3 regions of the Superficieibacter sp. genome follow, and region 1 is predicted to be linked to each of the others. Evidence: predicted binding sites of a transcription regulator. Region 1 holds the regulator's gene; each other region holds the start of a gene.
The links. The regulator PurR, encoded in region 1, represses purine synthesis genes. The targets are predictions, from matches to a motif close to CANGCAAACGTTTGCNTG.

Region 2: purM (phosphoribosylformylglycinamidine cyclo-ligase) is a predicted target of PurR. The motif match lies at 2,561-2,578, and genes of this name have one in related genera.
Region 3: purT (formate-dependent phosphoribosylglycinamide formyltransferase) is a predicted target of PurR. The motif match lies at 2,108-2,125, and genes of this name have one in related genera.

What each region holds. Positions count from the first base shown of each region.
Region 1 is NZ_DAMAPU010000001.1:762,679-766,891, reverse strand. Features, by position in the region: gene punC (purine nucleoside transporter PunC) at 1-266, opposite strand, end outside; gene punR (DNA-binding transcriptional activator PunR) at 379-1,308, shown strand; gene purR (HTH-type transcriptional repressor PurR) at 1,310-2,335, opposite strand; gene RT197_RS03900 (YnhF family membrane protein) at 2,633-2,722, shown strand; gene RT197_RS03895 (MFS transporter) at 2,877-4,043, shown strand; gene sodB (superoxide dismutase [Fe]) at 4,087-4,213, opposite strand, start outside.
Region 2 is NZ_DAMAPU010000009.1:67,199-71,411, reverse strand. Features, by position in the region: gene RT197_RS16100 (6-phospho-beta-glucosidase) at 70-1,500, opposite strand; gene bglK (beta-glucoside kinase BglK) at 1,511-2,404, opposite strand; gene purM (phosphoribosylformylglycinamidine cyclo-ligase) at 2,634-3,671, shown strand; gene purN (phosphoribosylglycinamide formyltransferase) at 3,671-4,213, shown strand, end outside.
Region 3 is NZ_DAMAPU010000001.1:291,236-295,448, forward strand. Features, by position in the region: gene edd (phosphogluconate dehydratase) at 1-161, shown strand, start outside; gene kdgA (bifunctional 4-hydroxy-2-oxoglutarate aldolase/2-dehydro-3-deoxy-phosphogluconate aldolase) at 201-842, shown strand; gene purT (formate-dependent phosphoribosylglycinamide formyltransferase) at 894-2,072, opposite strand; gene RT197_RS01550 (YebG family protein) at 2,213-2,500, shown strand; gene yebF (protein YebF) at 2,580-2,939, shown strand; gene RT197_RS01560 (tellurite resistance TerB family protein) at 3,036-3,701, shown strand; gene ptrB (oligopeptidase B) at 3,789-4,213, shown strand, end outside.

The sequences.
Region 1 (4,213 bases):
AGCATCCCCAGGCAACCGAGCGCAAAAATAGCCAGCCCGCTTAGCAGAACCGGACGCCGGCCGTAACGATCCGACAATGGTCCCCAAATTAACTGGGTCAGTGCGAAGCCTGCCAGAAACAGACTTAAGCTGGCGCTGACCGCAGCGGCTGGAGTATTCAGGTCGCGCTGGATCGCCGCAAACGCCGGTAAATACATGTCGGTGGCCAGAAAACCCAGCACGCTCAGCCCGGCAAGCCAGACCAGAAAACCTTTTCCAGGTTGCATCGTTATTCTCTTATTGATGACAGATGATAGTGCGCCAGAGTGTAGGCAGTGCATTCCGGCTTGTGAAACGCTAATATTTGCGCGGTGACATCAAAAAATTTGCAGGCAGAAAATGTGGTCGGAATATTCCCTCGAAGTGATAGATGCGGTCGCACGCAACGGCAGTTTCAGCGCTGCTGCCCAGGAATTGCATCGTGTGCCTTCTGCGGTCAGCTATACCGTGCGGCAAATGGAGGAATGGCTGGGCGTTAGTCTCTTTGAGCGGCGGCACCGGGATGTGGAATTAACGCCTGCCGGGAGCTGGTTTTTGAAAGAAGGGCGGACTGTTATCAAAAAAATGCAGATCACCCGTCAGCAGTGCCAGCAAATCGCTCACGGCTGGCGCAGTCAGTTGCCGATTGCGGTGGATAATATTGTCCGCCCGGAGCGAACCCGGCAGATGATTGTCGATTTTTACCGTCACTTTCCCGACGTGGAGCTTATTGTCTTCCAGGAAGTGTTTAACGGTGTCTGGGATGCCCTCGCCGACGGGCGGGTGGAGCTGGCCATTGGCGCAACCCAGGCGATCCCGGTCGGCGGGCGCTACGCGTTTCGCGATATGGGAATGCTAAGCTGGCGCTGCGTGGTCGCCCACGATCATCCGCTGGCGAGTCTGCCGGGGCCGCTGAGCGATGATGAGTTGCGCAACTGGCCGTCGCTGGTACGTGAAGACACCTCGCGTTCGCTGCCCAAGCGCATTACCTGGCTACTGGATAATCAGAAACGGGTCGTGGTGCCGGACTGGGGATCGTCGGCAACCTGTATTTCCGCCGGACTGTGCGTGGCGATGGTGCCCGCGCATTTTGCCCGTCCGTGGATTGACAACGGAAAGTGGCGGGCGCTGGAACTTGAAAATCCTTTTCCTGATGCCGCCTGCTGCCTGACCTGGCAGCAAAGCGATATCTCACCTGCGCTGGCGTGGCTGCTGGAGTATCTGGGGGACAGTGAAACGCTGAACCGGGAATGGCTGCGGGAGCCGGACGCTGCGGCTCCCGATGAATAACTTAACGCCGATAGTCCACAAACGGGCCGTCGGCCACCGAGCGACGTTCGACCAGGCGCGGATGCACTTCAATGGACTTCGACTCGACGCGTTTATTAACGATACGATCCAGCAGCATATTAAACGCCGCTTCGCCGAGGGAATCCTTCGGCTGATGGATGGTGGTCAGCGCCGGAGTAAAAAACTCCGCGTTGCGCACGTTATCATAGCCAATGACTGAAATATCCTGCGGCACCCGCAGACCCATTTCATCAGCGGCGCACAGTGCGCCCATGGCCATAATATCACCGCCGCAAAAGACCGCCGTCGGGCGATGGGCCTGATTAAGGATCTGCTGCATCGCGTGGTAGCCGGATTCCGGTTCAAAATCACCCTGCACAATCCACGGCTGCGGAATAGTGATCTGCGCTTCTTCCATCGCCTTCAGGAAACCGCTCAGGCGACCTGCGCCGGTATTGCGCTCCAGGGCGCCGGGGATAATACCGATGTCCCGGTGCCCGCGTTCGATCAGGTAGCGCCCGGCCATGTAGCCGCCTTCAAATGCGTTATCAATGACCGAGTCGGTGAAGTCAGCTTTCGCCTCGCCCCAGTCCATTACCACCATTGGAATATGCCGGTACTCTTCGAGCATGGTCAGCAGGGGAGCCGGATATTCAGAACACATGACCAGCAGGCCATCGACGCGCTTTTGCGCCATCATCGACAGATAGGCCTGCTGTTTTTCAATATCGTTCCAGGCGTTACCGAGGATCAGGGTATAGCCTTTCTGGAAACAGCTTTTCTCGACCGCCTCAATAATTTCCGCAAAATAGGCGGCTTCGCTGCTGGTCGCCAGCAGGCCAATTGATTTAGTGTGGTTGACCTTCAGACTGCGGGCAACCGCACTCGGGGAATAGTGAAGTTCTTTTATCGCCGCCCATACCGCCTCACGAGTGTCTTCCGCTACAAAACGCGTTTTGTTAATAACATGTGATACGGTTGTAGTGGAAACGTTTGCGCGCTTCGCGACATCTTTAATTGTTGCCATTAAAATCTTACTCCAGACCCGATTACTGAACGCCTGCAAATAAAGGTAAACGTTTGCCTGCACACACCCCTGGCGCAAAATGTGATGATTGCAACAGGCCGGGAAAACGACACAGAACGTCAGGTGGGGGTCAATGGCTGGTACGCTTATAATTAAGCGTGGAATTTTGGCCGATTCTGAGCAAAAGGGAAAGCGAAAAAATGGCGATCAATCTAAATCAGGCAAGATTTTCACCGTCAGGTGTGTAAAAATGAACAAGCTCACTTTTCACAGGGTAATAACAAGGAGTAAAAATTGATGAGTACCGATCTTAAGTTTTCTCTGGTAACGACGATTATTGTTCTGGGTCTGATTGTTGCCAGCGGTCTGGTTGCTGCGCTGCATTGATTTTCCGGGGGAGGGCCACCTCCCTCGCTGATTGTTCTCTTTTCCGCAATACTCTTTTGCCATTTATGTAACTTCTGTTTTTTTGTGATTAATGTCATGCTTTTGACATCTTTTCGTCGTGCCGTTATTTCGACGGCTGAAACGGAGTCTGTGAATGAAAGTGAATTACCCCTTGCTGGCGCTCGCAATTGGGGCGTTTGGTATTGGCACCACCGAGTTTTCTCCGATGGGATTGCTGCCGACCATCGCCGAGGGCGTGGGCGTCTCTATACCTACCGCCGGAATGTTGATCAGCGCCTATGCCGTTGGCGTGATGGTGGGCGCGCCGGTGATGACGTTATTATTGTCACACCGAGCGCGGCGTAATGCGCTGATCTTCCTGATGGCCATCTTTACCCTCGGCAACGTGCTTTCTGCCATCGCGCCTGATTACACGACCCTGATGCTGTCGCGTATAGTCACCAGCCTTAACCACGGGGCGTTTTTTGGCCTTGGATCGGTGGTGGCGGCGAGCGTGGTGCCGAAGCATAAACAGGCCAGCGCGGTAGCGACCATGTTTATGGGGCTAACGATTGCCAATATTGGTGGCGTTCCGGCGGCGACGTGGCTGGGTGAAACCATCGGCTGGCGGATGTCATTTCTGGCGACGGCCGGATTAGGGGTGATCGCGATGCTCAGCCTGTGGTTCTCGCTGCCGAAAGGTGGGGCAGGCGAGCGGCCAAATGTGCGTCAGGAACTGTCAGTGCTGGTGCGCCCGCAGGTATTAAGCGCGCTGTTGACCACGGTGCTCGGCGCGGGCGCGATGTTTACGCTTTATACTTACATTGCGCCGGTACTGCACAGCATCGCCGACGCCACGCCCGCGTTTATTACCGTCATGCTGGTGCTGGTGGGAACGGGGTTTTCCATCGGCAATTATCTGGGGGGCAAATTTGCCGACCGCTCGGTGAGCGCAACGCTGAAAGGATTTTTGCTGTTGCTAATCGCGATTATGCTGGCGATCCCGTTGCTGGCGCGTAACGAATTCGGCGCGGCCGTCAGTATGCTGGTATGGGGCGCGGCAACCTTTGCCGTGGTTCCGCCCTTACAAATGCGGGTTATGCGGGTTGCCAGCGAAGCGCCGGGGCTGTCGTCATCGGTTAATATTGGCGCGTTCAACCTCGGTAATGCGCTGGGTGCAGTGGCCGGTGGGGCAGTCATTTCTGGTGGGTTGGGTTACGGCTTTGTCCCGGTGATGGGGGCGATTATTGCCGGTCTGGCCCTGCTGGTGGTGTTCTTCTCCGGCCGTCAGTCAGAGCGTGAAGCCTGCGCCAGTCGCTGATTACGCTCAGGCGCAGAAGGCGAAAACCTTCTGCGCCTGCCGGTTACGCCGCCAGATTCTGCGCGACGAAATCCCAGTTCACCAGCGCCCAGAAATGCTCCAGATAAACCGGGCGGGCATTGCGGTAATCAATGTAGTAGGCATGTTCCCAGACGTCCACGGTCAGTAAC
Region 2 (4,213 bases), on a different contig from region 1:
TCTGAATCATTTTACCGTTTGAATATTAAGCAAAAAAAACCCCGCCGAAGCGGGGTTTACAGCCGGAACTTAAAGTTCCGCGCCGTTAGAGGAAATGACCTTCTGATACCAGGCGAAGGATTTTTTCCGGCTGCGCGCCAGGGTGCCGTTACCTTCGTTGTCTTTATCAACGTAGATAAAGCCGTAGCGTTTTTTCATCTCGCCGGTGCCAGCAGAAACCAGGTCGATACAGCCCCACGGGGTGTAGCCCATCAAATCCACGCCGTCTTCCAGCACCGCTTTTTTCATTTCAGCGATGTGGGCTGAGAGATAGTCGATGCGATACTGATCGTTGACCGTACCGTCGCTCTCCAGCACGTCAATAGCGCCAAAACCGTTTTCGACGATAAACATCGGCAGCTGGTAGTGATCCCAGAACCAGTTCAGCGCGTAGCGAATGCCCACCGGATCGATCTGCCAGCCCCAGTCGGATTTCTGCACGTGCGGGTTGGACACCAGGCTTGTCGTCTCGTTGTAATCAAGCTGCGGGTTATCCGCCGTGGCCTGAGTGGCGAACGACATATAGTAGCTAAAGCCGATGTAATCCACGCAGCCCTGCGCCAGCGCCGCCCGGTCTTCGTCGGTGATGTCGAATGTAAAGCCGCGACGGTCAAAGTAGTTCAGCAGGTGCTGCGGATATTTACCGCGCACGTGAACATCGGTAAACCAGTAACGGCGATGCATGGCGTTCATCGCCATCATCATGTCGTTCGGCGCGCAGCTGAGCGGATAAATCGGGCACATGGCGATCATGCAGCCCACCAGCAGCGACGGGTTAATTTCTTTCGCCGCTTTTACGGCCAGCGCGCTGGCGACCAGTTCATAATGCGCCGCCTGGTACATTACCGGCTCACGATCTTCACCCTCCTGATATTTCAGACCGGAGTTAGTGAACGGCGCGAAATCTTCGTGATAGTTAGCCTGGTTGTTGATTTCGTTAAAGGTCATCCAGTATTTCACTTTATGCTGGTAGCGCGTGAAAACGACCTTCGCGAAGCGGACAAAGAAATCAATAAGTTTACGGTTACGCCAGCCGCCGTATTCTTTCACCAGATGATACGGCATCTCGAAATGCGAAAGCGTAATCACCGGTTCAATGCCGTACTTCAGGCATTCATCAAACAGATCGTCATAGAACTGTAACCCGGCTTCGTTTGGTTCCTGCTCGTCGCCTTTCGGGAAGATACGCGTCCAGGCAATGGAGGTACGGAAACATTTGAAGCCCATTTCGGCAAACAGCTTAATATCGTCTTTATAGCGATGGTAAAAATCGATCGCCTCATGATTAGGGTAGTTTTTCCCTGGCAGCACGCCGTCGGTAATTTCACGCGCCACACCGTGCGCGCCAGCGGTCATTACGTCCGCGACGCTCGCGCCTTTACCGCCTTCATTCCAGCCGCCTTCCAGCTGATGCGCTGCGACCGCACCGCCCCACAGAAAACCTTCTTTAAATCCAGACATGTTCTCTCCCTCATGAATGGTCGCTGTTTTGCGACCGGTATTGCTGATTAAAATGCCAGACCGCGCCAATCAGACCGGCGTCATTGCCGCTGCTGACGGTATCAATTTGATTTTTAATGCCAAACCAGGCCATCTGGTCGCGCATAAGTTGCAGGAAACCCGGACGTTCAACGATGCCGCCGCCGAGTAAAATGACCTGCGGATCAAAGACGTTAACGAGGTTATAAAGGCCAGCGCCCAGTCCGTTGAAAAACTCACCGACCAGCCGCTGGCAGACGGCGTCGCCCGCGTCAAAGCGGTCGAAAATCTCTTCGCCGGACACCTCTTCCAGCGCTTTGCCGACGTGTTCGGCGTAGCGACAGCGCAGCACGCGCAGAGTGCAGGTTGAATTCATGGTGTAGCGGGTAACGTCGCGGGGACCGGGGCGCTCGGTAAACATATAGCCGAACTCACCGCCGCGAAAATGCGCGCCGTGCAGCAGTTGGTTATTGCAGAACACCGCGCCGCCGATACCGGTGCCGATAGTCATCACCAGAAAGTTGGTCAGCTCTGCGGCCTTACCCTGCCAGCGTTCGGCCAGAAGGACGCAATTAGCGTCGTTTTCAATGGCGACCGGCAGCCGGGTACGCGCCTCCAGCCAGGCTTTAATCGCGAAGTCATCGAATTTGTGGATCGCGCCGCCCTTTTCGATAAAGCCGGTGTGCGGATTGATATAGCCCGGCGCGCTGATCGCCACACCTTCACATTCCGGGTGAGCGGCTATCCACGTCTGCATCGCTTGCAGGATCTGGTCGCCGTCGCTGTGATTGATTGTTTCTTTGCCCTTCACCCGCAGTTCGCCTGCACTGGTGACAACGCCCATTTTTAAGGCTGTACCGCCGATATCAAATGCGGCAATGTTCATCCTCTTCGTCCCTCCCTGAAAACAGAAACCGGTTTCAGTGGCATGATGAGCACTCCTTCGGGTCGAGGCAAGCACAAGTATGTACCCGGTTTCATTTTCGTGAACGGTATCAAATTTGTCGGATCCGCGTTGATTAAACGCCAGGACTAAAGCAGGCTCGCAAACGTTTGCTTTCCCTGTTAGAATTGCGCCGATTTTATTTCTATCGCAAATGCGTGGGGACTTTGCAGTGACCGATAAAACCTCTCTTAGCTATAAAGATGCCGGTGTTGATATTGATGCGGGTAACGCTCTGGTCGACCGAATCAAGGGTGTGGTAAAGAAAACCCGTCGCCCGGAAGTGATGGGCGGTCTGGGCGGCTTTGGCGCGCTGTGTGCCCTGCCGCAGAAGTATCGTGAGCCGATTCTGGTTTCCGGCACCGACGGCGTCGGCACCAAACTGCGCCTGGCGATGGATCTCAAACGTCACGACACCATCGGTATCGATCTGGTCGCCATGTGCGTTAACGATCTGGTGGTTCAGGGTGCCGAGCCGCTGTTCTTCCTCGATTACTACGCGACCGGCAAACTAGACGTTGATACCGCTGCCAGCGTGATTAGCGGCATCGCCGAAGGCTGCCTGCAATCCGGCTGCGCGCTGGTTGGCGGCGAAACCGCCGAAATGCCGGGCATGTATCACGGTGAAGATTACGACGTGGCGGGTTTCTGCGTTGGAGTGGTAGAAAAATCAGACATCATTGACGGTAGCAAAGTGGCCGACGGCGACGTGCTGCTGGCGCTGGCGTCCAGCGGCCCGCACTCCAACGGCTACTCGCTGGTACGCAAAATTGTTGAAGTCAGCGGCTGCGATCCGCTGACCACCGATCTCGACGGCAAAACGCTTGCTGATCACCTGCTGGCCCCGACCCGTATTTACGTGAAATCGATCCTCTCGCTGATTGAGCAGGTCGACGTTCACGCCATTGCGCATCTGACCGGCGGCGGCTTCTGGGAAAACATCCCGCGCGTACTGCCGGACAACACCCAGGCCGTTATTGACGAATCGTCCTGGCAGTGGCCAGCGATTTTCGACTGGATGCAAAGCGCGGGTAACGTCAGCCGTCATGAAATGTACCGCACCTTTAACTGCGGCGTCGGTATGATCGTCGCGCTTCCGGCGGCGGAAGCGGAAAAAGCCATTTCCCTGCTCAACAAGCTGGGTGAAAACGCGTGGAAAATCGGTATGATCAAAGCCTCCGATTCCGACGAGCGCGTGGTTATTGAGTAATGAAAAATATCGTGGTGCTGATCTCCGGCAACGGCAGTAACCTGCAGGCGATTATTGATGCCTGCAATCAGAAAAAGATCGGCGGCACGCTGCGTGCAGTCTTCAGTAACAAGGCCGATGCGTTCGGCCTTGAACGTGCGCGCAACGCGGGTATTCCTGCGCATGCGCTGACTGCCAGCCAGTTTGCCAGCCGTGAGGCTTTTGACCGCGAACTGATGCTGGAAATTGACGCTTACGCGCCTGATGTAGTGGTGCTGGCGGGCTACATGCGCATCCTCAGCCCTGAATTCGTCGCTCACTATCAGGGGCGTCTGTTAAATATTCATCCTTCCCTGCTGCCGAAATATCCGGGTCTTAATACCCACCGCCAGGTGCTGGATAACGGCGATGAAGTCCACGGCACCTCCGTTCATTTTGTTACCGACGAGCTGGACGGCGGACCGGTTATTCTCCAGGCCAGCGTGCCGGTTTTCGCCGGAGACAATGAAGAAGACATCACCGCCCGCGTGCAAAGTCAGGAGCATGATATTTATCCGCTGGTC
Region 3 (4,213 bases), 470 kb from region 1:
GCGAGTTAACGCTGCTGGTGGATGAAAAGGAACTTGCCGCCCGACAGCCGCATATCCCCGATCTGAGCGCCATGCGCGTGGGCACGGGACGTGAACTGTTTGGCGCACTGCGTGAAAAGCTTTCTGGTGCTGAGCAGGGCGCAACCTGCATCACTTTTTAAGATGACAAATTTGTAGATCTGGCGAGAGAAAAAACTCTGATGAAAAACTGGAAAACAAGTGCAGAAGCAATCCTGACCACTGGCCCGGTTGTACCGGTTATCGTGGTGAACAAACTGGAACACGCCGTCCCGATGGCGAAAGCGCTGGTTGCTGGCGGCGTGCGCGTGCTGGAAGTAACGCTGCGCACCGCCTGTGCGATGGATGCTATCCGCGCCATCGCCAAAGAAGTGCCGGAAGCGATTATTGGTGCCGGTACGGTGCTGAATGCGCAGCAGTTGGCGGAAGTAACCGAAGCGGGCGCGCAGTTTGCTATCAGCCCAGGCCTGACCGAGCCACTGCTGAAAGCGGCAACCGCAGGCACGATCCCGCTGATCCCAGGCATCAGCACCGTTTCTGAACTGATGCTGGGGCTGGACTACGGTCTGAAAGAATTTAAATTCTTCCCGGCGGAGGCGAACGGCGGGACCAAAGCATTGCAGGCGATTGCCGGTCCATTCTCGCAGGTGCGTTTCTGCCCGACCGGCGGCATTTCTCCGGCGAACTACCGTGATTACCTGGCGCTGAAAAGCGTGCTGTGTATTGGCGGCTCCTGGCTGGTTCCGGCGGATGCGCTGGAAGCCGGAGACTACGATCGTATCACCACGCTGGCACGTGAAGCGGTGGCGGGTGCGCAGCAGTAACTGAACGGCAGAAATAAAGCCCGGTAAGCGCAGATCGCTACCGGGCTTTTTTTATCCAGAAACCTTAATGCTGGCCGCAGCCTCTTTCGCCCGCTGCACGGCATGTTCCACGCTATCACCCGTGGCTAATGTGACGCCCAACCGCCGCGTCCCGTCGATTTCCGGCTTGCCAAATAAACGCACCTGTAACCCGGCACCCGTTGCGGCCTCAATATGACTGAACGTCACGTTCTGGCTGGTCAACTGCGGCAGGATGACCACCGAAGCCGCCGGACCGTACTGGCGAATAGCGCCGACCGGCAGACCGAGAAACGCGCGCACGTGGAGGGCAAACTCCGACAGATCCTGAGAAATCAGCGTGACCATGCCGGTGTCATGCGGACGCGGTGAAACTTCACTGAAGACCACGTCATCGCCACAAATGAACAGCTCCACGCCGAAAAGCCCGTAACCGCCAAGCGCCAGCACCACCTCACGTGCAATCGTCTGCGCGCGCTCCAGCGCCAGCGCACTCATCTGCTGCGGCTGCCATGATTCGCGATAGTCGCCATCCTCCTGACGATGACCTACCGGCGCACAGAAATGCACGCCGTCGGCGGCGCTGACGGTCAGCAGGGTAATTTCGAAATCAAAATTCACCACCCCTTCGACGATCACCCGGCCCGCGCCCGCACGTCCACCCTGCTGGGCGTACTGCCAGGCGTCCCCAAGCTGCTCTTCCCGGCGGATAAAACTCTGCCCTTTACCGGAGGAACTCATCACCGGCTTCACAATGCAGGGCAGGCCGATGGCGGCGACAGCCTGGCGAAAGCTTTCTTCGCTATCCGCAAAGCGGTATGGGGAGGTGGGCAGTTTCAGGGTCTCCGCCGCCAGACGACGAATGCCTTCGCGGTTCATCGTTAGTTGCGTGGCTCTGGCGCAGGGCACCACTTTTTGCCCGGCCTGTTCAAGTTCCAGCAGCATATCGGTCGCAATGGCTTCAATTTCCGGCACGATATAATCCGGCTTTTCCGCTGCCACCAGCGCTTTTAGCGCCTGACCGTCAAGCATGTTGATAACGTGCGCGCGATGGGCGACGTGCATCGCCGGGGCGTCGGCGTAGCGGTCAACGGCGATCACCTCCAGCCCCAGCCGCTGGCATTCAATCGCGACCTCTTTGCCCAGTTCGCCGGAACCTAACAGCATCACGCGGGTTGCTGCCGGCCGCAGCGCAGTACCTAATACAATCATCACATTTTCCCTTCAGATCACCTGCGCGCAGTATAAACGAAAACGTTTGCGCCTGTCTTTGCTGACGTGATTACTGAAGTTTGATTTCGGTAAATCGCAGTGGTATACTGTATAAAATTACAGTGATATGGGGCTGCAAAATGGCGGTTGAAGTTAAATACGTTGTGATCCGTGAAGGTGAGGAAAAAATGTCTTTTGCCAGCAAAAAGGAAGCCGATGCTTACGACAAAATGCTCGATCTGGCGGAAGTGCTGGGTACGTGGCTGGGTCAGTCTCCGGTTGCGCTGGACGACGAGCAGCGCGAAGCCATGGCAATGTGGATCGCCGAGCAAAAAGACGTTTTGGGTAATGTGCTGAAGGCAGGAAAAATGCCTTCGCCGAAAGCCGTGGCGGACGACGCGCCCGCGAAGCGCACCAAAGCCGCCTGACCGTGACTTGCGCTCCTGCCGTTTTGTACCATGCTTTTTCTGAAACCCACGTTAAGCGTTGGGTAATAAGGAGAACATGATGAACAAAACAGGAGCGCTTTTCTGTTTATTGCTGCTGGCGGGTAGCGCATCGGTACAGGCTGTCAGTCAGGATCCGCATTCGAAAACGGTCAAATTTCCCCATTGCCTGAAGCTTGACGCTGACGGTATTGCGGCGAGCGTTAAACGTGACTATCAGCAAAACCGCATCGTGCGCTGGGCGGAAGACCGACAGAAAATCGGTCAGGCCGACCCGGTGGTCTGGGTGGACAGCAATGAAGTGGTTGGCAACAAAGGGAAATGGAAAGTACCGTTGACCGTGCGCGGTAAAAGCGCCGATATTCGCTACCTCGTTCAGGTTGACTGCGCGGCGGGCAGCGCCAGCTATCAGCAACAATAAGCGGCAATACTTTGCGCACCTTTTGCCGTTTTGACACTTTCTGACGTCCCCTCGCTTACTCTGTTTTTTACATTATCAGAGTGAGGGTACATCTCTATGGCAAGCTGGCTTAATCAATTGCAGTCTCTTCTGGCGCAAAAAGGCGCATCCGCCTCTTCCGGCGCTTCGCACGGGCAGGGGCTAAGTAAACTGCTCTCGCCCGGCGCGCTCGGTGGACTGGCGGGTCTGCTGGTCGCCAATAAATCCTCGCGTAAACTGCTCTCAAAATATGGCACCGGCGCGCTACTGGCTGGCGGTGGCGCGGTGGCAGGCACCGTACTATGGAACAAATACAAAGACAAAATTCGTCAGGCGCATCAGGGTGAGCCGCAGTTTGGTCAGCAGCAGACGCCGCTGGATCTACGTACCGAACGGCTGATTCTGGCGCTGGTCTTCGCCGCCAAAAGCGATGGGCATATCGACGATCGCGAACGCGCTGCCATTGAGCAGCAACTGCGCGAAGCGGGCGTGGAAGAGCAGGGCAGAGCGCTGGTGGCGCAGGCCATCGAACAGCCTCTCGACCCGCAGCGGCTGGCAGAGGGCGTGCGTAATGAGGAAGAAGCGCTGGAGCTTTATTTCCTCAGCTGCGCAGCGATTGACGTCGATCACTTTATGGAACGTAGCTACCTTAGCGCCCTCGGCGACGCATTAAAAATTCCGCAGGATGTTCGCGATGGCGTCGAGCAGGATCTAAAGCAGCAAAAACAGGCGCTTCCTGAGTAAATCGTGCGGAAAGTCATCACGTTTCGCTTGCATCGCTGGCGACTTTTGCCAACCTTATAGGATGTCATAAGCAAAAGAAGTCGCGATATGCCACCAAAAGCCAGACGTATTCCTCATACCATGACGCTGCACAACGATACGCGCACCGATCCCTACTACTGGCTGCGGGACGATACGCGCTCGCAGCCGGACGTGCTGGACTATCTCCAGCAGGAAAACAGTTACGGTCATCAGGTGATGTCTTCCCAGCACGATCTTCAGGATCGCATCCTTGCCGAGATCGTGGGGCGTATTCCGCAGCGTGAAGTTTCCGCACCCTGGACCAGAAACGGTTATCGTTACCGGCATATTTATGAGCCGGGCTGCGAGTATGCGATTTATCAGCGCCAGTCGGTGATGCTGGCGGAATGGGATGAATGGGAGCTGCTGCTCGACGCTAACAAACGCGCCGCGCACAGTGAGTTTTATACGCTTGGTGGGATGGCGGTATCGCCGGATAACACCATTATGGC